One region of the Microbacterium sp. YJN-G genome, then DNA from elsewhere that is predicted to be linked to it. Evidence: riboswitches for the same ligand, from Rfam matches in the RefSeq annotation. Region 1 holds a riboswitch; each other region holds the start of a gene.
What was found. Region 1 has a riboswitch for thiamine pyrophosphate ahead of thiM (hydroxyethylthiazole kinase). Riboswitches for the same ligand answer to the same signal wherever they lie in the genome.
Positions count from the first base shown of each region.

Region 2: another riboswitch for thiamine pyrophosphate. It lies ahead of thiC (phosphomethylpyrimidine synthase ThiC); the one in region 1 lies ahead of thiM (hydroxyethylthiazole kinase).
Region 3: another riboswitch for thiamine pyrophosphate. It lies ahead of H7694_RS17735 (ECF transporter S component); the one in region 1 lies ahead of thiM (hydroxyethylthiazole kinase).

Region 1 covers NZ_CP060402.1:2,129,242-2,136,465, reverse strand. Annotated here, with positions in the region: gene pheS (phenylalanine--tRNA ligase subunit alpha) at 1-447, shown strand, start outside; gene pheT (phenylalanine--tRNA ligase subunit beta) at 447-2,972, shown strand; gene H7694_RS10260 (pyridoxamine 5'-phosphate oxidase family protein) at 3,109-3,696, shown strand; gene H7694_RS10255 (cupin domain-containing protein) at 3,707-4,144, shown strand; TPP riboswitch at 4,268-4,361, shown strand; gene thiM (hydroxyethylthiazole kinase) at 4,353-5,213, shown strand; gene H7694_RS10245 (bifunctional hydroxymethylpyrimidine kinase/phosphomethylpyrimidine kinase) at 5,210-7,224, shown strand, end outside.
Region 2 covers NZ_CP060402.1:2,294,906-2,302,129, forward strand. Annotated here, with positions in the region: gene H7694_RS11045 (ABC transporter substrate-binding protein) at 1-543, opposite strand, end outside; gene H7694_RS11050 (alpha/beta hydrolase) at 663-1,403, shown strand; gene H7694_RS11055 (O-acetylhomoserine aminocarboxypropyltransferase/cysteine synthase family protein) at 1,400-2,737, shown strand; gene H7694_RS11060 (LLM class flavin-dependent oxidoreductase) at 2,782-3,837, shown strand; TPP riboswitch at 3,904-4,018, shown strand; gene thiC (phosphomethylpyrimidine synthase ThiC) at 4,013-5,791, shown strand; gene H7694_RS11070 (MFS transporter) at 5,781-7,085, shown strand; gene H7694_RS11075 (Gfo/Idh/MocA family protein) at 7,082-7,224, shown strand, end outside.
Region 3 covers NZ_CP060402.1:3,066,646-3,073,869, reverse strand. Annotated here, with positions in the region: gene H7694_RS14760 (D-alanyl-D-alanine carboxypeptidase family protein) at 44-1,750, opposite strand; TPP riboswitch at 1,830-1,941, shown strand; gene H7694_RS17735 (ECF transporter S component) at 1,932-2,561, shown strand; gene H7694_RS14755 (ABC transporter ATP-binding protein) at 2,558-4,078, shown strand; gene H7694_RS14750 (energy-coupling factor transporter transmembrane component T family protein) at 4,075-4,872, shown strand; gene nhaA (Na+/H+ antiporter NhaA) at 4,873-6,183, opposite strand; gene H7694_RS14740 (DedA family protein) at 6,330-7,025, opposite strand; gene H7694_RS14735 (DUF488 domain-containing protein) at 7,135-7,224, opposite strand, start outside.

The DNA.
Region 1 (7,224 bases):
CTGTGCCCCGGCCGCACGTACCGCACCGACGAGTTCGACGCGACGCACCTGCCGGTGTTCAGCCAGTTCGAGGGACTCGTCATCGACAAGGGCATCACGATGGCGCACCTGAAGGGCACCCTCGACCACTTCGCGCGGCAGATGTTCGGCCCCGAGGCCAAGACCCGCCTGCGCACCAACTACTTCCCGTTCACCGAGCCCTCCGCTGAGCTCGACCTGTGGCACCCGACCTTCAAGGGCGGCGCGCGCTGGATCGAGTGGGGCGGATGCGGCATGGTGAACCCGAACGTGCTGCGCGCGGCGGGGATCGACCCCGAGGAGTACAGCGGCTTCGCGTTCGGCATGGGGATCGAGCGGACCCTGATGTTCCGCAGTGATGTGCAGGACATGCGCGACATGGCCGAGGGCGATGTGCGCTTCAGCGAGCAGTTCGGGATGGTGGTGTGATGCGCGTTCCGCTTTCCTGGCTGCGCGAGTACGTCGACGTGGCGGCGGATGCCGCACCGGAGGAGGTGCTGGCCGCCCTCGTCTCCGTCGGATTCGAGGAGGAGGATATCCACCGCTTCGAGATCTCCGGCCCGATCGTGGTCGGCGAGGTGCTCTCCTTCGAGGAGGAGCCGCAGAAGAACGGCAAGACCATCCGCTGGTGCCAGGTCGACGTCGGCCCTTCGAACGGTGGCGTCCGCGGCATCGTCTGCGGTGCGAGCAACTTCGCCGTGGGCGACCGGATCGTCGCGACCCTGCCCGGTTCGGTGCTGCCGGGGCCGTTCCCGATCGCGGCCCGCAAGACCTACGGCCACGTCTCCGACGGCATGATCGCCTCGGCCCGCGAGCTGGGCCTCGGTGACGAGCACAACGGCATCCTGGTCCTGTCCGAACTGGGCATCGATGCCGAGGTCGGGACGGATGCCATCGCGCTGCTGCACCTGAACGACGTCGCCGTCGAGATCAACGTGACGCCCGACCGCGGCTACGCGTTCTCGCTGCGCGGTGTGGCCCGTGAGTACTCGCACGCCACCGGCGCGGCGTTCCGCGACCCCGCCGAGCGCGACTTCGCCGAGCTGCAGCCCGGCTCGGGCTTCGCGATCAGCGTCGACGACCGCAATCCGATCCGCGGCAACGCGGGCGCCCGCGAGTTCGTGGCGCGCGTGGTGCGCGACGTCGATCCGTCGCGCCCCACGCCGCCGTGGATGATCGCGCGCCTGTCGCTGGCCGGCATGCGCTCGCTGGGCGTGCTCATCGACATCACGAACTACGTCATGCTCGAGCTCGGCAACCCGATCCACGGCTACGACCTCGACAAGCTGCAGGGCGGCATCGTCGTCCGGCGCGCGCACGAGGGTGAGCGGCTGACGACGCTCGACGGCCAGCAGCGCACGCTGCACGTCGAGGACCTGCTGATCACCGACGGCTCGGGCCCGATCGGCCTCGCCGGCGTCATGGGCGGCGGCACCACCGAGATGAGCGACGACACGCGCAACGTGCTCATCGAGGCGGCCGTGTTCGACTCGGTCACGATCGCCCGCACCGCACGCAGGCACAAGCTGCCCAGCGAAGCGTCCAAGCGCTTCGAGCGCGGTGTCGACCCGCTGATCCCGTTCGTCGCCGCCCGCCGCGTGGCCGACCTCATGGTCGAACTCGCCGGCGGCACCCTGACCGACGAGGGCGGTGCGCTGTACGCCGAGGTGGAGATCCCCGGGATCGACCTGCCCCGCGGGTTCACGCAGGGCGTCGTGGGCGTCGACTACTCCGACGATGAGATCACCGGTGCGCTGCAGACGATCGGCGCCGAGATCACCCCTTCGGCGGACTCGGGAGCCGAGCAGGGCGATGGCTGGTTCGTCATCCCGCCGAGCTGGCGTCCCGACCTCACCGACAAGTGGACCCTCGTCGAAGAGGTCGCCCGCATCCACGGGCTCGACCGCATCCCCTCCGAGCTGCCCACCCCGCCGTCGGGCCGCGGGTACACCGCGCTGCAGCAGGGGCGCCGCCGCGTCGCCGACGCGCTGGCGGCCGCCGGGTTCGTCGAGACCCCGGCGTTCCCGTTCACGACCGAGGAGCAGAACGATCTGCACGGCTCGGCCACGGGGGAGCGGCTGCCCAGCATCCGCCTCGCCAACCCGCTCGACGGGCAGGCGCCGTACCTGCGCCGCTCGCTGCTTCCGGGCCTGCTGCAGACCGCGCACCGCAACATCTCGCGCGGTCTCGTGGATCTCGCGATCTTCGAGAGCGGCTCCGTGTTCACGCCCGAGCAGGGTGTGGTCTACGGCACCGACTTCATCCCGCCGCTGGGGCGGCGTCCCGACGACGAGACCCTCGCCGCGCTGAATGCGTCGATCCCGCCGCAGCCGCGTCACGTCGCCGTTCTGCTGACGGGCAGCATGACCCCCCGCCAGCCGGGGCGCCCGGCGCAGCCGGCGAGCCTGGGTGATGCACTGGATGCCGTGCGCGTGATCGGCGTGGCCGCCGGCGTCGAGATCGACGTCGCACAGACCAGCCGCGCCGCCCTGCATCCCGGCCGTGCCGGTGTGCTGTCGGTGCGCGGCGAGGAGGTCGGCTACGTCGGCGAACTGCATCCGCAGGTCTCGGCGGATGCCGATCTGCCGGGCCGCGCCGTGGTGCTCGAGCTCGATCTGGATCGCGTGCTGACGCTCGCAGGCGACCGGGTGGTCGCGGCATCCCTGTCGACGTTCCCCGCCGCCACGCAGGACGTGTCGCTGGTCGTGGGCGTCGAGGTCCCGGCATCCGAGGTGCGCGCCGCGCTCGTCGAGGGCGCCGGCGACCTGCTCGAGGCCGCGCGACTGGTTGACGACTACCGCGGCGAGGGACTCGGCGAGGGGCAGAAGAGCCTCAGCTTCGCGCTGCGGTTCCGCGCACCCGACCGCACGCTCACCGCGGCCGAGGCCACCGAGGCCAAGCTCGCCGGTGTCGCGGTCGCGACCGAGCGCTTCGCCGCCACGATCCGCGACTGACCGCTTCCTCCGCCGAAACCCCTCCTGGTTGCCGAGACCCCTCCTGAATCACGTGATTCACGAGGGGTGTCGGCACTGGTGAGGGGTTTCGACGCTTAGGGGCGCGGGAGTCGTGGGGGCGGGGCAGGATGGGGGCATGACCTCAAGCTCGACGTTCGCCGCCTGGCTGCGCGCCCTGCCTGCATTGGCGGGCGAGCCGCCCGCGCTCGACACGGATGCGCTGCCGGATGACCCGGTCGTGCTGTTCGAACGCTGGATCCGCGAGGCGGCCGGGGCGGGCGTCGCCGAACCGCACGCCGCGACCCTCGCGACGGTCGACGCCGAGGGGATGCCGGACGCGCGCACACTGATCGTCAAGGACGTCACCGACCGCGGCTGGGCCTTCGCCGGCCCGCGCGGCTCGGCCAAGGGCGGCCAGCTCGCCGCCGCCCCCGCCGCCGCGCTGAGCCTGTGGTGGCAGCCGCTCCGTCGCGCCGTGCGCGTGCGCGGAAGGGTGCAGGAGGCTCCCCGGCAGGAGAGCGACGCCGATCTCGCCGCCCGCTCCGCAGCCGCGCGCGAGGGGCTGCAGCCCGGCGAATGGGTGCGCTGGTGGCTCGAACCGCAGCGGGTGGAGTTCTGGCAGGGAGCCTCCGACCGCAGGCACCTGCGGATCGTCTACGAGCGGGCCGACCGTGCGTGGACCCGCAGTATCGTGAACGGCGAGACCACGAAGAGCGAGCGGTGAAGGAGCGGCGATGAGCGACTATCAGGTGACCGAGATCGGCGGGCTGGATGACTGGCGCGCACACTACGGAGGCTTCGCGCCCGCACGCTCCCGCGACGGCAGGAGGGTCGTGGACCACGAGCTGACCATGCAGTACATCGGCATGACGGCCAACGCGCTCCAGCCGGGCGAGGAGGCCGGGTACTGGCACGCCCACAGCCGCGTCGAGGAGCTCTATGTGTTCCTGGAGGGTCAGGGCCAGATGGGCCTCGACGACGATGTCGTCGACGTGCGCGCGGGGTCGGTCGTCCGGGTCGGCCAGGACGTCTGGCGCACCTGGCGCGCGCACCCCGACAGTCCCGGCGAGCTGCGCTGGCTCTGCATCCGCGCCGGCGGCGAGCAGCTGCCGCACCTGCCCGATGACAGCAAGCGCGACCCCGACCGCCCGATGCCCTGGCCCGACGCCTGAGCCGTCCGTCCCCCTTCCGCCGAGACCCCTCCTAATTGCCCACACCCGTCCTGAATCGCGTGATTCACGAGGGGTATCGGCAGCCACGAGGGGTTTCGGCGTCAGAGGCGGGCTAGACTCGCCACGAGTGACACGGGGTGCCGCATCCGCGGCTGAGATCACACCCGTCGAACCTGATCTAGTTCGTACTAGCGAAGGGATGTCGCGAATGAGCGATCTTCTGCGTCCACCGACCGAAATCGCGGCCACGGCCGCCGAGCTGCTGGGAGAGCTGCGCGCGGCAGCGCCCCTCACGCACTGCATCACCAACAAGGTGGTGACCGGCTTCACCGCGAACGTGCTGCTCGCCCTGGGTGCCGCACCCGCGATGGTCGACATCGTCGGCGAATCCGGCATGTTCGCCGGCATCGCCTCCGGACTGCTGGTGAACCTCGGCACCCCCGGCCCCGAGCAGCGCGAGGCGGCACGCGAGGCGGTCGCCGGCGCGAACGCCGCGGGGACGCCCTGGGTGCTCGACCCGGTCGCCGTCGGCGCGCTGCCGGTACGCACCGCCCTCGCACACGACCTCGTCGCGCAGCGGCCGACGGCGATCCGCGGCAATGCGTCCGAGATCCTCGCGCTCGCCGGTCTGAGCGCAGGCGGCAGGGGAGTCGACGCCACCGACACCCCGGATGCCGCCCTCGACGCCGCCCGCACGCTCGCCTCCGAGTGGGGGAGCGTCGTGGCCGTGTCGGGCCCGGTCGACCACATCACGAACGGGCAGCGGATCGTGCGCATCGCCAACGGCGATGCGCTGCTGACCCGGGTGACCGGCGGCGGCTGCGCGCTCGGCGCGGTGATGGCCGCGTTCCTCGGCACCGCCCGCGCAACAGGCACCGATCCGCTGGATGCCGTCGCCGCCGCCACTCTCGTCTATACGGTCGCCGCGGAACGCGCGGCCGTCACGGCATCCGGCCCCGGCAGCTTCGCCGTCGCGCTGCTCGACGAACTGGCGGCGATCCAGCCCGCCGAGCTCGCCGATGCCGCTCGCGTCGACGAGGCCGCTCTCTCGGGGGAGTCGGCGCGATGAGCCTCGACCTGTCGCTCTATCTCGTCACCGACGACGCGCTCTGCGGCGACCGCGGGGTGGTGCAGACCGTCCGCGAAGCCCTGGCCGGCGGAGTCACGGTCGTGCAGCTGCGCGACAAGCACGCCTCCGACGCCGAGACCGCAGACCGCCTCGTCGAACTGTCCGACGCGATCGACGGGCGGGCGCTCCTGCTCGTCAACGACCGGCTCGACGCGGCCGTCGAGGCGCGCCGTCGCGGAGCGCGCGTCGACGGCGTGCACCTCGGCCAGTCGGATGCCGCGGTCCGGCACGCCCGTGCTCTGCTCGGAGCGGATGCCGTCATCGGACTCACCGCGAACACCCCCGAGCACCTCGACGCCGTGCGCGGGCTGCCCGCCGGCACCGTCGACTACGTGGGCGTCGGGGTGATCCGGCCCACCTCCACCAAGCCCGACCATCCGCCGGCACTCGGCATCGACGGGTTCCGCGCGCTCGCCGCATCCAGCCCGGTCCCCGCCGTCGCGATCGGCGGGGTCGGCATCGACGACGTCGCCGCGCTGCGGGATGCCGGGGCGGCGGGCGTGGCCGTGGTGTCCGCGCTGTGCGCGACCGACGACCCGCGCGCCGCGGCCCGCGCACTGCGGCGGGAATGGCGAGGAGCGCGCACGCCGCGGGTGCTCAGCATCGCCGGCAGCGACCCGTCGGGCGGGGCGGGCATCCAGGCCGATCTGAAGTCGATCGCCGCGAACGGCGGCTACGGCATGGCGGCGATCACCGCCCTCACCGCGCAGAACACGCAGGGCGTGCGCGACGTGCACGTGCCGCCGACCTCGTTCCTGCGCGCCCAGCTCGACGCGATCGCAGACGACATCGGCATCGACGCGGTGAAGATCGGGATGCTCGCCGGCACCGAGATCATCGAGACGGTCATCGCGTGGCTCGACGAGCAGCGACCGCCGGTCGTCGTGCTCGACCCGGTGATGGTCGCCACCAGCGGCGACCGGCTGCTCGACACCGCAGCCGAGAGCGCCCTCGTCGATCTCGCCGCGCGCGCCGATCTGATCACCCCGAACCTCGGTGAGCTCGCGGTGCTCGCCGGCCGGACGCTCGAGGGCTGGGACGACGCGCTCGACGCCGCTCGCGAGGTCGCCGCGCGCACCGGAGCGCTCGTGCTGGCCAAGGGTGGCCACCTCGATGGTGACCAGTCACCGGATGCCCTGGTCGGGCCGGGCGGCGTCATCGCCGGGTATGACGGTGCGCGGATCGCCACCACCAGCACGCACGGCACCGGATGCTCACTCTCGGCCGCCCTCGCCACGACGCGCGCGCGGGGGCTCGACTGGACGCAGGCGGTCGCCTCCAGCCGTGCCTGGCTGCGAGAGTCGCTGACCGACGCGGATGCCCTCGACGTCGGCCGCGGCCACGGTCCGATCAGCCACTTCGCGGGGCTGTGGCGGCGCGGCGGCCTGGAGACGCGTCCCTCAGCCGAGAGCATCCGCGAGGAGTGGTGGCGCAGCGCCGAGCACATCCGGCGCGACATCGACGAGCTGCCCTTCATCCGTGCGCTCGCCGACGGCACGCTCGAGCGCAGGCTGTTCCTCGAGTACCTCGCGCAGGATGCGCTCTACCTCCGCGAGTACGCCCGGGTGCTCGCCGAGGCCGCCCGGCTCGCACCGACCCCTCAGGAGCAGGCGTTCTGGGCCGACTCGGCGCACGGTGCGATCGCCGTCGAACTCGAACTGCACGCGGGATGGCTGACGCCGGCCACCGGCGTCTCAGTCGGCACTTTCGACACCCCGCCGAGCGCGGTGTGCACCGCGTACCTCGACCACCTGCGCGCCGCCGCCTTCACCGGCGACTACCGCGTGCTGATCGCCGCGATCCTGCCCTGCTTCTGGCTGTACACCGACCTCGGGCTGCGGCTGCATGCCGGCGACTTCGGCGCGTACGCGCGCGATCCCGAGCATCCGTACGCGTCGTGGCTGGCGACGTACGCCGACCCGGATTTCGAGGCGGCGAACGAGCGGGCGAT
Region 2 (7,224 bases), 170 kb from region 1:
GGCGACGTCGTCGAAGGCGATCGGGTTGACGATGAAGCCGGTCTTGCCTGCGAACAGGTACGGCACCTGGTAGTCGGCCTGATCCAGGTGGATGGTCACGGTGTGCTCGTCGTCGACGTCGACGCCGGTGATGATGCGCAGCTGCCCGGCCAGCGTCGAGTTCTCCTGGTCGCGGCCGCGCTCGAGGTTCGCCTTCACCGCTTCGGCGTCGACGGGCGTGCCGTCGTTGAACTCGGCGTCCTCGCGCAGATGGAAGGTGATCGCGGTGCCGTCGGCGCTGTACTCCCAGGTCTCGGCGAGGCCGGGAACGACCTCTCCCTCGGTGTCGAGCTGGGTGAGTCCGTCGTAGACGAGGGCGAGCGCATGAGTGTCCCAGCCGGCGGTCGAGGTGACCGGATCCCAGCTGGTGGGCAGGTTCCATCCCCACGTCAACGACGCGGCGCCGGCGTCGGGCGCGGCGCCCGCCGACCCGCTGCAGCCGGCCATCGCGAGGGTGGCGGCGGAGAGCAGGGCAAGGGCGGTGAGTCGTCGGTGAGAGGTCATGGCAGTGAAGCTAGAAGCGTCACCGGCCGTGTGACAAGCGATGCGAAGCGCAGGGTCACGGGGCGCAACACTTCGACACATCCGGGGATCATCGCGGCCGGATGCCGATGATGGGACGCATGACTTCCGCCCCCGACGCCGTCTTCACGCCGGCCGCCCGCGTCCGCGGCACCCTCGCGCTGGTCGCGGGGCGTGCCGAGAACGCCGCCGTGTATCACCGCTTCGGCACGCGCATCAGCGCCGACGGCTACACGGTCGGCGTGTTCACGGAGACCGACGCCGCGACGGTCTGGCTCGCTGCGCAGGAGGATGCTCCGCGGGTGCTGGCCGGCTCCGACACCGGCGCCGCTGCGGTGCTCGCCGCGCTCACCCGCGGCGACGTCGCCGACGCCGCCATCGTCGCGGGTGTCGTCCTCGACGCCGAGCACACCCCGACGGATGCCGAGCGCACCGCCTGCCCCGTGCACCTGGGCGTGCTCGCGGAGCAGCGCGCGCAGACGGCATCCGCCCTGGCCTCATCGACCGCACCGGCCTCATCGACCGCGCCGGCCGTCTCGACCGACCCGGCCGATGCGCTGCCGCCCGTCGCCGACCTCGCGGCGATCGCCGTGCCCGTGCTCGCCGTGCACGGCGGCGACGACTCCGTCTCGCCGATCGGCCAGGCGGCCGAGGTGCTGTCGGCGATCCCGGATGCCGAACTGGTCGAGACCGTCGGCGGCCTGCACGACGCACTGAACGACCAGAGCCACCGCAGCGTGGCCGCGACCATCGTGCTGTGGCTCGAGCGTCTGCGCTCCGGCGACGTGCACGCCCCGATCGTGCGGAGCCTGTCCGGTGCCCGCGAAGGAGTGACGGCATGACCGGCGGGTTCGCGACGCGCCAGGTGCAGGCGGGCTTCCGCGCCGGCACCCCCGCGTTCGGCGCCGTCCCCCCGTTGCACCAGACTGCGGCCTACGAGTTCTCGTCCCTGCAGGAGGCGGCCGATCTGTTCGCGCTGCGCCGCCCCGGCATCATCTACAGCCGCAACGCCAGCCCCACCCAGCAGTTGCTGGAGGAGCGGGTCACCTCCCTCGAGGGCGGCGTGAGCGCCGTGGCCGTGGCGTCCGGTCAGGCCGCCGTCGCCGTCACGCTGCTGGCCCTCGCCGGCCGCGGCGGTCACATCGTCGCCGCCGACCAGCTGTACGGCGGCACCGTCGACCTGCTGCAGGACACCTTCGCCGACTTCGGCATCCCGGTCACCTTCGTCGACCAGGACGACCCGGATGCGTGGCGGGCGGCGATCACGCCGCAGACGCGGGCCGTGTTCGCCGAGGTCGTCGCCAACCCGATCGCGCAGGTGCTCGATCTGCGGCTCGTGGCCGACATCGCCCACGAGGCGGGCGTACCGCTCGTCATCGACAGCACGGTCGGCACCCCGGCGCTGATCCGCCCGGGTGAGCACGGCGCCGACTTCGTCGTGCACTCGGCGACGAAGTTCCTCGCCGGGCACGGCACCTCGCTGGGCGGTGTCGTCGTCGACCAGGGCACCTTCGACTTCGGCGCCGAGCCCGAGCGCTGGCCGCAGTTCACCGCCCCGTACACCCGCTTCGGCGACCTCGTGCTGTGGGAGCGCTTCGGGCAGGGCTTCGCGTTCGCGGCGCTCGTGAAGTCGAAGTACGTGCACGACCTCGGCCCCTCGCTGTCGCCGTTCAACGCCTGGCAGATCCTGCAGGGCATCGAGACCCTCGACCTGCGCGTGGCCCGCCAGTCATCCAGCGCACTGGCGATCGCACGGCATCTCGAGCAGCATCCGGCCGTCGCCCGCGTGCACCACCCCGGACTCGCGGGCAACCCCTGGCACGATCTCGCCGCGCGTTACCTGCCCCACGGCATCCCCTCGGTGTTCTCGTTCGACATCGCCGGCCCCGAGCCCGAGGCCACGGATCGCATCGCCCGCCTGATCGATGAGCTGCGCGTGTTCCGCCTGGTCGCGAACCTCGGCGACGCCCGCAGCCTGATCGCGCACCCGGCATCCATGACCCATTCCCACCTCACGCCCGCCCAGCGCGCGGCGGCGGGCATCTCGCTGAACACGGTGCGGCTGTCAACCGGCATCGAGGACCCGGCCGACCTCATCGCCGACCTCGACCGGGCGCTCACGATCATCGGCGAGTCGTCGCGCACCGAACCCGAGCCTCAGCTCGCCCGCGCCTGATCCCCGCACCGACCGCACCGCCGACCACCTGCTGAAGGAGCATCATGGCCATCGACCTCGGATACTGGACGCCCGTCTACGGCGGCTTCCTGCGCAACGTCCGCGATGAGGGCCGCATGGCCGCCACCTGGGAGTACATCCGCGAGGTGTCGATGAAGGCCGACCGGCTCGGCTTCCGCACCACGCTCGTGCCCGAGCTGTACCTGAACGACCGCAAGGGCACGGATGCTCCGAGCCTGGAGGCCTGGTCGCTGTCGGCGGCGATCCTCGCCGCGACCGAGCATCTGCGGGTGATGACCGCCGTGCGCCCCGGTTTCCATCTGCCGGCGGTGCTCGCGAAGACGGTGTCGACGCTCGACAGCATCGCGCCAGGCCGCGTCGCGCTGAACGTGGTCGCCGCGTGGTGGGCCGAGGAGGCGCGGCAGTTCGGCGGCGTGTTCCCCGCTCATGACGCCCGCTACGCGCAGGCGACGGAGTTCGTCTCGGTGCTGAACGGCCTGTGGGAGCAGACGCCGTTCACCTTCAGCGGCGACCACTACGCGTTCGACGGCACGATCGTCGAGCCCAAGCCGTCGTCGCACCCGGTGATCTTCGCCGGCGGCGAGAGCGACGCCGGTCGTGAGGCGATCGCCGGCTTCGCCGACGCCTACGTCATGCACGGCGGCACCCTCGACGAGGTTCGTGCGAACGTGGCCGACATGAACGCCCGCTCCGAACGGCTGCACGGCCGGCCGATCGAGGAGTTCGGCATGCCCGCGTACGTCATCGTCCGCGACACCGAGGCCGAGGCGCAGCGCGAGCTCGAGCGCATCACCACGGTCGACCCCGACTCCCCCGGCTACGCGTCGTTCGAGCAGTTCCGGCAGAACTCGAACCTCTCGCTCGAGCTGTCGAAGCGGGAGTACTCGGTGGGCACGCGCGGCCTGCGCCCCAACCTGGTCGGCACGGCCGAGCAGGTCGCCGAGCGCATCAACGCCTACGCGGATGCGGGCATCAGCCTGCTGCTGATCCAGGCCTCTCCGCTCGACGAGGAGCTCGACCGGATCGCCGAGCAGGTGTTCCCGCTGGTGGAGCAGCGGTCCCTGGCGCTTGCCGACTGACCGTTCCTGAAGACATCCGGCGACACTGTCGCCGTCGACCCGCACCCCGGAGGTGTACTCTTTCACGCGAGATCCCACGGGCGCCCCATGGCAGGGGGCTGAGATCGGGCTGACGCCGTCCGAGCACCGTCTGAACCTGTCCGGGTAATGCCGGCGAAGGAAGAAGGAGCCCTGAATGGTGCTGTCTGCTGTCCCCTCCGAGAAGACGTCCGCCGAGAACTACGCGACGCACCGACTCGACCATCTCATCGACGCCGCGCACGGCATCCACGTTCCCGTCACCGCGATCGACCTCGACGACTCGCCGTCGGGTGCGACCAACACTCCGGTGACGGTGTACCGTACCGCGGGGCCCGGCGCAGACCCGACGGTGGGACTTCCCGCGCAGCGCGCGGCGTGGATCGCCGCCCGCGGCGACGTCGAGGCGTACGACGGTCGCGCCAGGGATCTGCTGGACGATGGCCGCGGCGCGATCCGGCGCGGCAGCGCCAGCGACGAATGGGCCGGCTCGCCCCGTACGCCGCTGCGGGCCGCGGCCGGGCGCCGTGTCACGCAGATGCACTACGCACGTCAGGGCATCGTGACGCCCGAGATGCGCTTCGTCGCGCTGCGCGAGGGGTGCGACGTCGAGCTCGTGCGCTCCGAGGTCGCGGCCGGGCGCGCGATCATCCCCGCCAACGTCAACCACCCTGAATCCGAGCCGATGATCATCGGGCGGGCGTTCCTCGTGAAGATCAACGCGAACATCGGCAACTCCGCGGTCACCTCGTCGATCCGCGAGGAGGTCGCGAAGCTGGAGTGGGCGACTCGCTGGGGCGCCGACACCGTCATGGATCTGTCCACCGGCGACGACATCCACACCACTCGCGAGTGGATCCTGCGCAACTCCCCGGTCCCGATCGGCACCGTGCCGATCTACCAGGCGCTCGAGAAGGTGAACGGAGACCACCAGGCCCTCACCTGGGAGATCTTCCGCGACACGGTGATCGAGCAGTGCGAACAGGGCGTCGACTACATGACGATCCACGCCGGCGTGCTGCTGCGGTATGTGCCGCTGACGGCGAACCGGGTCACCGGCATCGTCTCGCGCGGCGGATCGATCATGGCCGGCTGGTGCCTCGGCCACCACCGGGAGAACTTCCTCTACGAGCACTTCGACGAGCTGTGCGAGATCTTCGCGCGCTACGACGTCGCCTTCTCTCTCGGCGACGGGCTGCGGCCGGGGTCGATCGCGGATGCGAACGACGAGGCGCAGTTCGCCGAGCTGGACACGCTCGCCGAGCTCACCAAGCGTGCGTGGCAGTACGACGTGCAGGTGATGGTCGAGGGACCGGGCCACATCCCCTTCCATCTCGTGCGCGAGAACGTCGAGCGTCAGCAGGAGCTCTGCGACGGGGCCCCGTTCTACACACTCGGACCGCTCGTCACTGATGTCGCCCCCGGCTACGACCACATCACCTCGGCGATCGGTGCGACCGAGATCGCCCGCTACGGCACGGCGATGCTCTGCTACGTCACTCCGAAGGAGCACCTCGGCCTGCCGAACCGCGACGATGTGAAGACCGGCGTCATCACGTACAAGATCGCGGCGCACGCCGCTGACCTCGCAAAGGGCCACCCGGGCGCGCAGGCTCGCGACGATGCGCTGTCGAAGGCGCGGTTCGAGTTCCGCTGGCGGGATCAGTTCGCGCTCTCCCTCGATCCGCATACGGCCGAGGAGTTCCACGACGAGACCCTGCCCGCCGAGCCGGCGAAGACGGCGCACTTCTGCTCGATGTGCGGGCCGAAGTTCTGCTCGATGCGCATCTCGCAGGACATCCGCGACGAGTTCGGCGATGTGGCCGATCAGGCGCGGATCGCCGCAGAGGGCATGGCCGCGAAGTCGGATGAGTTCCGCCGGTCAGGCGCCAGCGTGTACCTGCCAACCCCGGAGGTGCCCGCTCGTGCGCACTGACACGTCGACTGCTCAGGCACCCGTCGCGCACCCTGCTCCGGGTCACGGGGCGGCGCGCGCGGCCCGGGGAGCCGTGCTCACGAACTACATCGACCAGTTCGACATCTTCCTGCCCGTGCTCGCCCTCGCGCCGGCGGCGGTGGCGATCTACGGAGCGCCGAACGCCGCCCTCGCCTCGGCCCTGGTGTTCGTCGCCACGCTGATCGGCCGACCCCTCGGCTCGGCGATCTTCGGCCCGCTCGCCGACCGCATCGGCCGCTCGCGCATCACCAGGATCAGCGTCGCCGGTGTCGCCCTCGTGACCTTCGCGATGGCGCTCGTGCCGTTGGGCGCCGGGCATGCAGGGCTCGTCGCCCTCGTCGCCCTGCGCTTTCTGGGCGGGGTGTTCATTGGCGGCGGGTACACCGCGGCGATCCCCCTGGCGATGGAGTGGGCCGAGCCGCGGCGTCGCGGCGCGCTCAGCGGCCTGATCATGGCGATGTCGCCGGCGGCCAACGCGACCCTCGCCGCATCGACGCTCGGACTGCTCGCCATCCTGGGCCCCGACGCCTACGCCGGCTGGGGCTGGCGCTTCCCCTTCCTCGCCGGAGCGCTCCTCACCGCGGCGCTGTTCCTCTATCTCCGTCTGCGCGTCGAGGATCGCGACGAGCCGAGCCCGCCCGCCGCCGGCGTGATCACGGCCGCGGTGCGTGGTTCGCGCGGCACGTTCGTCCGGCTGTTCGTGCTGATGACGGGGCTGTGGCTGTTCACGAACATTGCCGTCGCGCTGCTGACCCCTCAGCTCGGCACGATCATCGGCCTGGACGGTTCGGCGGTGGCGTTCACGATGCTCGTGGCCACGATCGTCTCGGCGGTCGCGATGGTCGCCACCGGCGCCGCCTCCACGCGCATCGGGCGCCATCGACTGCTGTTCTGGTTCGGGGTCGTGGCGGCGGTCGCGGCACCGCTGACGATCCTCGGCGTGTTCCGTTCGTCGGGCGTCGTGCTCGTGGTGCTCGTCGCGCTGCTGCAGGTGATCACCGTGTCGGCGTACGGCCCGATCGGCGCGCATCTCGCCGAGCAGTTCCCTCGTTCGATCCGGGCGACGGGCTACGGGCTCGCATACAGCACGTCGATCATCCTGCCTGCGCTGTACCCGTACTACCTGCCGCCGGTTCAGCAGCTGCTCGGCGTGCCGGGAGCATCCGCGCTGATGCTCGGGATCGGCGGCGTGCTGGTCGCCATCGGGGCGTGGCGACCGCGCGTCATCGATCGCGGTTCGGGTCGGGGGCGCCCACTACGCTGGGACGCATGACCGGTCTTCGTTGGGGAATCCTCGCCACCGGCGGCATCGCCGCCGCCTTCGCATCCGACCTGCGCACCGCGGGTCTCGACCTCGTGGCGGTGGGGTCGCGCAGCCAGGAGTCGGCCGACGCCTTCGCGGCGCGCTTCGA
Region 3 (7,224 bases), 940 kb from region 1:
TCACGCCGAAAGTGGTTTCTCGCGGGGGGCGGGAGGGCGGGGGTCAGCCGTTGTCGAGGCCGAAGAGCTCGAGGGGGTGCGTCAGGCGCCACCAGGGGCTCGGGGCGGAGATCTCCTCGGCGAGCGAGACCGACGTCTGCGCGGTGTCGACGGGGCCCTTCGCGGTGAGTGTGCCCACCTCGGCGCCGGCGGCGGTGCGGTCACCGAGATCGAGCTCGGTCACAGCGGTCGCCGAAGCGCCGTTCCACAGCACGACCTTGGTGTCGGCATCCGTCACGACCTCGACGCGGTCTCCCCACACCGTGGCGACCTGGCCGACCACGGTGCCCTTCGGCACCGACACCGGCTGCTCGGCAAGCGACGCCTCGACGCCCGCGAGCAGCTGCCTGGTCACGGCGAGCCTGTCGTCGTTGCTGTCCTGCCCGAGCACCGCGGCGTATACGCGCACGGTGGTGTCGCCGACCGGGACGTCCTTCGCGGTGAGCAGGTTCCAGTGCGAGAGTGTGCCGGTCTTCACGCCGACCACGCCCGCGTCGTCGAGCATCTTGTTCGTGTTGGTGACCGTCCCCACGCCGGGGATCTCCGCCGAGCGGGTGGCGACGATCTCGGCGAACACCGGATTCTTCATCGCCACCTCGGCGAGGCGGATGGCCCCGGCGGGAGTGGCCACGTTGTCGCGGTCGAAACCGGACGGGTTCACGAGCGAGACGCCCTCGATGCCGTGGTCGCTCAGCCAGGTCGCGGCGGCCTCGGCGAAGGCACGATCCGAGCCCCAGATCTCCTCCGCGAGCCGGTCGATGTAGTTGTTCGCCGAGCCGAGCAGCACGCCCTGAAGCATCTGGTACTCCGTCAGGCTGCCGCCCACCGGCACGTCCAGCGCCGACTGGTCGGACCACCGGTAGCGCCAGTACTCGCGCGAATCCTCCCGCGTGAACTCGAAGCTCGGCCCCTGCTCGCCCACCTTCAGCGGCATGGCGTCGAGCACCATCAGCGTCGAGGCGACCTTCGTGATGCTCGCGATCTCGTCGCGTTCCGGGGTCGATGACAGCGGGGCGATGCCCTGCACGGACACGGCCGCGCTGCCGTTCTCCGGCCACGTCGCCGTAGCGGCCGGGGCCGGCTCGATCGCGATCTGCTCGGCGGTGACCACCGGAGCGACCTCACTCAGCGGCCACAGCAGCGTGGATGCCACGTACGCGACGCCCACGGCGGTGAGGATCCCCGCCGGGACGAGTGCCCGCGGTCGTCGCCATCCCCGGCTCAGGTGCGCACCGGCGAACAGGTCGGGTGCCGGCTGCGGCTCGGGGGCGGCATCCGAGCCGATGGTCCGCGGGTCCAACCACGTCAGCGCGGTCGTCGGATGCTTGTCATCGGCCCACGCGCGCACCGGCCCCGCGTCGGGCATCGCGTTCGTCGCGGGGACCGGCTCAGCCGCCGGCACCACCGCGGGCACCACCGCGGGCACGCCGCCCGGCACCGTCGCGGGCTCGCGCAGGAACTCGGGCTCCGGCTCGTCCGGCTCAACCGGCTCGGGAGTCCGATCGATGACATTCACAGCGTCAGTATCCCCGCTGGATGCCGTCACGGCGGGAACCGGCTCTGCGACACGAATCGTTGCCGCGTCCGCGCCGCTCTCCGGTGTCTCCTCGGCCGCAGGCGGCGTCGCGTTGCGTGCACGCGTGCGCTCACGCAGCGAACGGCGCGTGAGCGGGCGCGTGGAGTCGCGCGTGGAGTCGGGGGAGACAGTCACCCGATCAACGGTACCCAATCACCCTGTGCATGCGCCGTCACAACGCCGCCCCGGCATCCATCCGGACGGCTAAGATCGAGGGCATAACCACGGGAGTCCGGCGTGCCGGGCTGAGAGGAAGCGAACCGCGCTTCGACCGTCGAACCTGATCCGGGTCATGCCGGCGCAGGGAGGAGTTCCTATGAGCACGTCTGCATCCACGTCCACCACCACCCCGGCGGCCGCAGGCCGCAACCTGCGCTGGCGGGTCGTCGACATCGTCGTCGCCAGCGTCATCGCGGTCGCCTGCGCCGTGCTGTTCCTGCTGTGGAACGTCGGCTACGAGGCGCCGAGCGCACTGCTCTCGCCGCTGCTGCCCGGCCTGCAGGGACTGCTGGCCGGTCCCTGGCTGATCGCCGGCGTGCTGGGCGGGCTGATCATCCGCAAGCCGGGGGCCGCGATCTACACCGAGCTGGTCGCCGCGATCATCTCGGCGCTGGTGGGCAACGTCTGGGGCCCGCTGACCATCGTCTCCGGCCTCGTGCAGGGCCTGGGCGCCGAGCTGATCTTCCTGATCTTCCTGTACGGCGTATGGCGCCTGCCGGTGGCTGTGCTCGCCGGTGCCGCCGCGGGCCTGGCCTGCGGCATCAACGACCGCATCCTCTGGTACGCGGGCGCCGACACCCTGTTCACCTCGGTGTACATCGCCTCCACCACCATCTCGGGCGCAGTGATCGCCGGACTCGGCGCCTGGCTGCTCGTCAAGGGGCTCGCCGCCACCGGCGCGCTGAGCCGGTTCGCCGCCGGTCGGACGGCGAACGCACGGGTGTGAGCACCGTCGCGGCCGCGCTCGAGGCGCGCGGCTGGGGCTGGCGCTACGCGACCCGGCTGCGCTGGGCACTGCGTGAGGTCTCGCTGCGCATCGAGCCCGGAGAGCGGGTGCTGCTGCTGGGAGCATCCGGCTCGGGCAAGTCCACCCTGCTGCAGGGTTTCGGCGGCGTGCTCGGCGGCGCCGACGAGGGTGAGGAAGCCGGGGCGCTGCTCGTCGACGGCCTTCCGGCCTCGTCGGTGCGGGGCCGGGTCGGCATGGTGCTGCAGGACCCCGACACCCAGACGATGCTGGCGCGCGTCGGCGACGACGTCGCCTTCGGCTGCGAGAATCTCGGCGTCCCGCGCGAGGAGATCTGGCAGCGGGTAGGACAGGCACTGGATGCCGTGGGCCTCGACGTCGCGCTCGACCGGCCGACCTCGGCGCTGTCGGGCGGGCAGAAGCAGCGGCTCGCGCTCGCGGGCGTGCTGGCCATGCGGCCAGGGGCGATTCTGCTCGACGAGCCCACCGCGAACCTCGATCCCGACGGCGTCGCCGAGGTGCGCGACGCCGTCGGGCGGGCACTGGATGCCACCGGCGCGACCCTGGTCGTGATCGAGCACCGCATCGACGTATGGCTGCCGCTCGTCCAGCGCGTCATCGTGCTGGGCGCCGAGGGCGACAGCACGGTCGTGCTCGCCGACGGCACTCCCGAACAGGTGCTGCATGCGCGCGGTGCCGAGCTCGCGGCATCCGGGGTGTGGGTGCCCGAGCATCCGCCCGCCGTCCCGCCGCCACCGGCCCGGGCGCCGGGAGAGACGCTGGTCCGCACCGACGGCCTGATCGTCTCGCGCACCCCGGGCACCCGCGTCGCCGGACCGTTCGACCTGCAGGTGCGCGCGGGGGAGGTGCTCGGCATCGTCGGGCCGAACGGCGCCGGCAAGTCGACCCTCAGCCTCACCCTCGCGGGGCTCATCCCCGCCGAGGGCGGCCTGGTCATCGCATCCGACGCTCTCGCGTCCAGCGCCGCCGTCGCGCGTCGGCGCCGCCGCGACGCGAGCGCCGCGCACGACCCGCACGCCTGGTCGTCGCGCGCACTGCTGACCCGCATCGGCACCGTGCTGCAGAGCCCCGAGCACCAGCTGCTCGCCCGCACCGTGCGCGACGAGCTCGAGATCGGGCCGCGCGCGCTGGGGCTCGGCGAGGGCGAGATCGCCGAGCGAGTCGACGAGCTGCTGCACCGGCTGCGGCTCGACCGTCTCGCGCAGGCGAACCCCTACACGCTCTCGGGCGGCGAGAAGCGTCGGCTGACGGTCGCCGCGGCGCTCGCCACCAGACCCCGGATGCTGGTGCTCGACGAGCCCACCTTCGGGCAGGACGCCCGCACCTGGGCCGAGCTCGTGGCCCTCATCGCCCGCCTGCGCGACACCGGCACCGCCGTCGTCGCCGTCACGCACGATGCCGAGGTGCTGCGCGCCCTGCACGCGCGCACCCTCGCCTTCGGCATCCCGCACGCCCGCACCCCGGAGGTGGCACCGTGACCGCCCTGGCCGCCGACGCACGCATCGTGCGCAGTGGGCCGATCGCGACCCGCAGCCCGCTGGCCCGGCTCGCCGCGGCGCTGCTGATCAGCCTGCCGCTGATCCTCTCGATCGACGTGCTCTCGGCATCCGTCGCGCTGCTGCTCGAGATCCCGATCCTGCTGCTGTGCGGACTGACCGCGCGCGAGTTCTGGCTGCGCACCGCGCCGCTGTGGATCGCGGCGCCGCTCAGCGCCGTGACGATCGCCCTGTACGGCGCGCAGAGCGGCACCGTGCACTTCGAGTGGCTGCTCATGCGCGTCAGCGACGGCTCGCTGTCGCTGGCCGCCGCGACGGCCGTGCGCGTGCTGGCCATCGGCCTGCCCGCCGTCGCCCTCTTCGCCACCGTCGACCCCACCGACCTCGCCGACGATCTCGCCCAGCGGGCGCACCTGCCCGCGCGGTTCGTGATCGGCGCACTGACCGGGATGCGGCTGCTCGGGCTGCTCGCCGACGACTGGCGCGCCCTCGCCCTGGCGCGGCGCGCCCGCGGCGTCGCCGATCAGGGGCGCATCCGCCGGGGGCTCGGGATGGCGTTCGCGCTGTTCGTGCTGGCGATCCGGCGCGCCTCGTCACTGGCGACCGCCATGGAGGCCCGCGGCTTCGGGGGCACGGGCAGGCGCACCTGGGCGCGCCCCTCGCGCTGGGACCGCGGCGACACCGCGCTGCTGGTGCTCGCGGCGCTCATCCCGGTGGTCGCGCTCGCCGAGGCCGTCGCCCTCGGCACCTGGAACTTCATCCTCGGGCCGAGCTGATCAGCCCTCCGCATCCGGCGGCGCCTGCGGCGCCCGCGCAGCCCGGCGGTACCGGCGGTTGCGCGATCCGAGCAGGATCGACGCGACCACGGCCGCGAGGACGGATGCCGTGAGCACGGCGACCTTCGCATGATCGTGCTGCGCGCTGCCCGCCGCGAAACTGAGCTCGGCGACCAGCAGCGAGACGGTGAACCCGATGCCGGCGAGCAGCCCGACGCCGGTGATGTCGATCCAGCGCAGGCTCGGGTCGAGGTCGATGCGCCGCACGCGCGTGATGATCCAGGTGGCGAGTGTGATGCCGATCGGCTTGCCGACGACGAGGGCGAGCACGATGCCGAGCACGACCGGATCGCCGAACGCCGACGCGAAGCCCTCGCCGCCACCGACCGCCACCCCGGCCGAGAAGAACGCGAAGACCGGCACGGCGAAGCCCGCCGAGAGCGGCCGGAACCGGTGCTCGAACAGCTCGGCGAGGCCGGGACCGGCATCCGCGCCGCGGGCGGCTCGGCGATGCAGCACCGGGATGGTGAACCCGAGAAGCACGCCGGCGATCGTCGCGTGGATGCCGGAGGCGTGCAGGAAGGCCCAGGCGACGCCGCCGATCGGCAGCAGGATGACCCAGGCGGCGGAGGAATGCAGCCCGAAGAACTCGCGGAACCGCTGGGCGATGAGCCCGTAGACGGCGATCACCGCCAGCGATGCGACCAGCGGGAGTACGTCGATCGACTCGGTGTAGAAGATCGCGATGATGGCGATCGCGATGAGGTCGTCGACCACCGCCAGGGTCAGCAGGAAGATCCGCAGCGCACTCGGCAGGTGCGAGCCGATCAGGGCGAGCACCGCGACGGCGAACGCGATGTCGGTCGCGGTGGGGATCGCCCAGCCGCGCGCGGCCCCGGGCGTTCCGGCGGCGACCGCGAGGTAGATGAGCGCCGGGACGATCACACCACCGACCGCGGCCACGATGGGGATGACAGCCGTGCTGAAGCGACGCAGGTCGCCGGCGACGAACTCGCGCTTGAGCTCGAGGCCGACCAGGAAGAAGAAGATCGCGAGCAGGCCGTCGGCCGCCCAGGCGCCGAGGCTCAGGCGCAGGTGCCACGGCTCATAGCCGACCTCGAGGTCGCGCAGCGCGAAGTACGAATCCGCCCACGGCGAGTTCGCCCAGATGATGGCCACCGCGGCGAGGGCGACGAGCAGGATGCCGCCGACGGTCTCCTTGCGGAGGATCTCGGCGATGCGCAGCGATTCCGCGCGGGAGGACGAGGGGAAGATGTCACGGACGCGGGACAGGCGCGGGAAGCGGGACATGAGGTGCCTTCGGGTCGTCGAACAGGACTTCGTCGACCAGGCTTCCCGACACTCCGCGACCCAGCCTATCCGGGCCCGGCGCCGCCCGCGATCCGGAGGTGGCGTTCCACAGGTCGCGGTAGAACGCCAGCCGCTCGCGGTCGGGTTCAGACGTTGTCGCTCACGCGCTCGTCGCTCAGACGCTCTGCGGAGAGCGTCTTGGTGGGCGCCCTCCGCTCGCGCACGATGCGGCGCACGCGCAGCACGACGAACAGCACCACCGCGGCGACGCAGGTGACGATCACGGCCAGCTGCAGCACGTCGGCGTACTGCTCGACCCCGCTCCAGTTCTCGCCGAGGAAGAAGCCCGCCAGCACGAACACGGTGTTCCACAGTGCGCTGCCCGCGGTCGTCAGCAGCAGGAAGCGCAGCAGCGGCATCCGCTCGATGCCGGCGGGGATCGAGATCAGGCTGCGGAACAGCGGGATCATCCGGCCGAAGAACACCGCCTTCGACCCGTGCCGCGCGAACCACGCCTCGGCGCGGTCGACGTCCTCGACGTTCATCAACGGCATCCGCTCGACGATGCGCCGCAGGCGCGCCCGTCCCAGCCATGCGCCCAGCCCGTACAGGGCGAGTGCGCCGATGACCGAGCCGAGCGTGGTCCACAGCAGCACCTCGAACAGGCCGAACGTCCCGCGGCTCGCGGTGAAGCCCGCGAGGGGCAGCACGATCTCGCTCGGCAGAGGCGGGAACAGGTTCTCCAGAGCGATCGCGAGACCCGCTCCCGGGGCGCCGAGCCACTCCATCAGCTCCACCGCCCACTGCGCGACCGCGTTCAGACCCTCCGCACCGTTCTGCATGCAAACGACGCTACGGAGCCTCGCCTGTGGAATCAGTGGGGGCAGCCGTCGAGACCGTTCGGGATATCCGTAACGTCACCGCGCGAGGCTCACCTCACCTCGTGTCGCCTCACCTCACCAGCGGGCGCAGGACCTCCTCGAGTACGACGGCGTGGTTGTGCTCGGTGTCGTGCAGCGCGTAGACCAGCGTGACCACGGG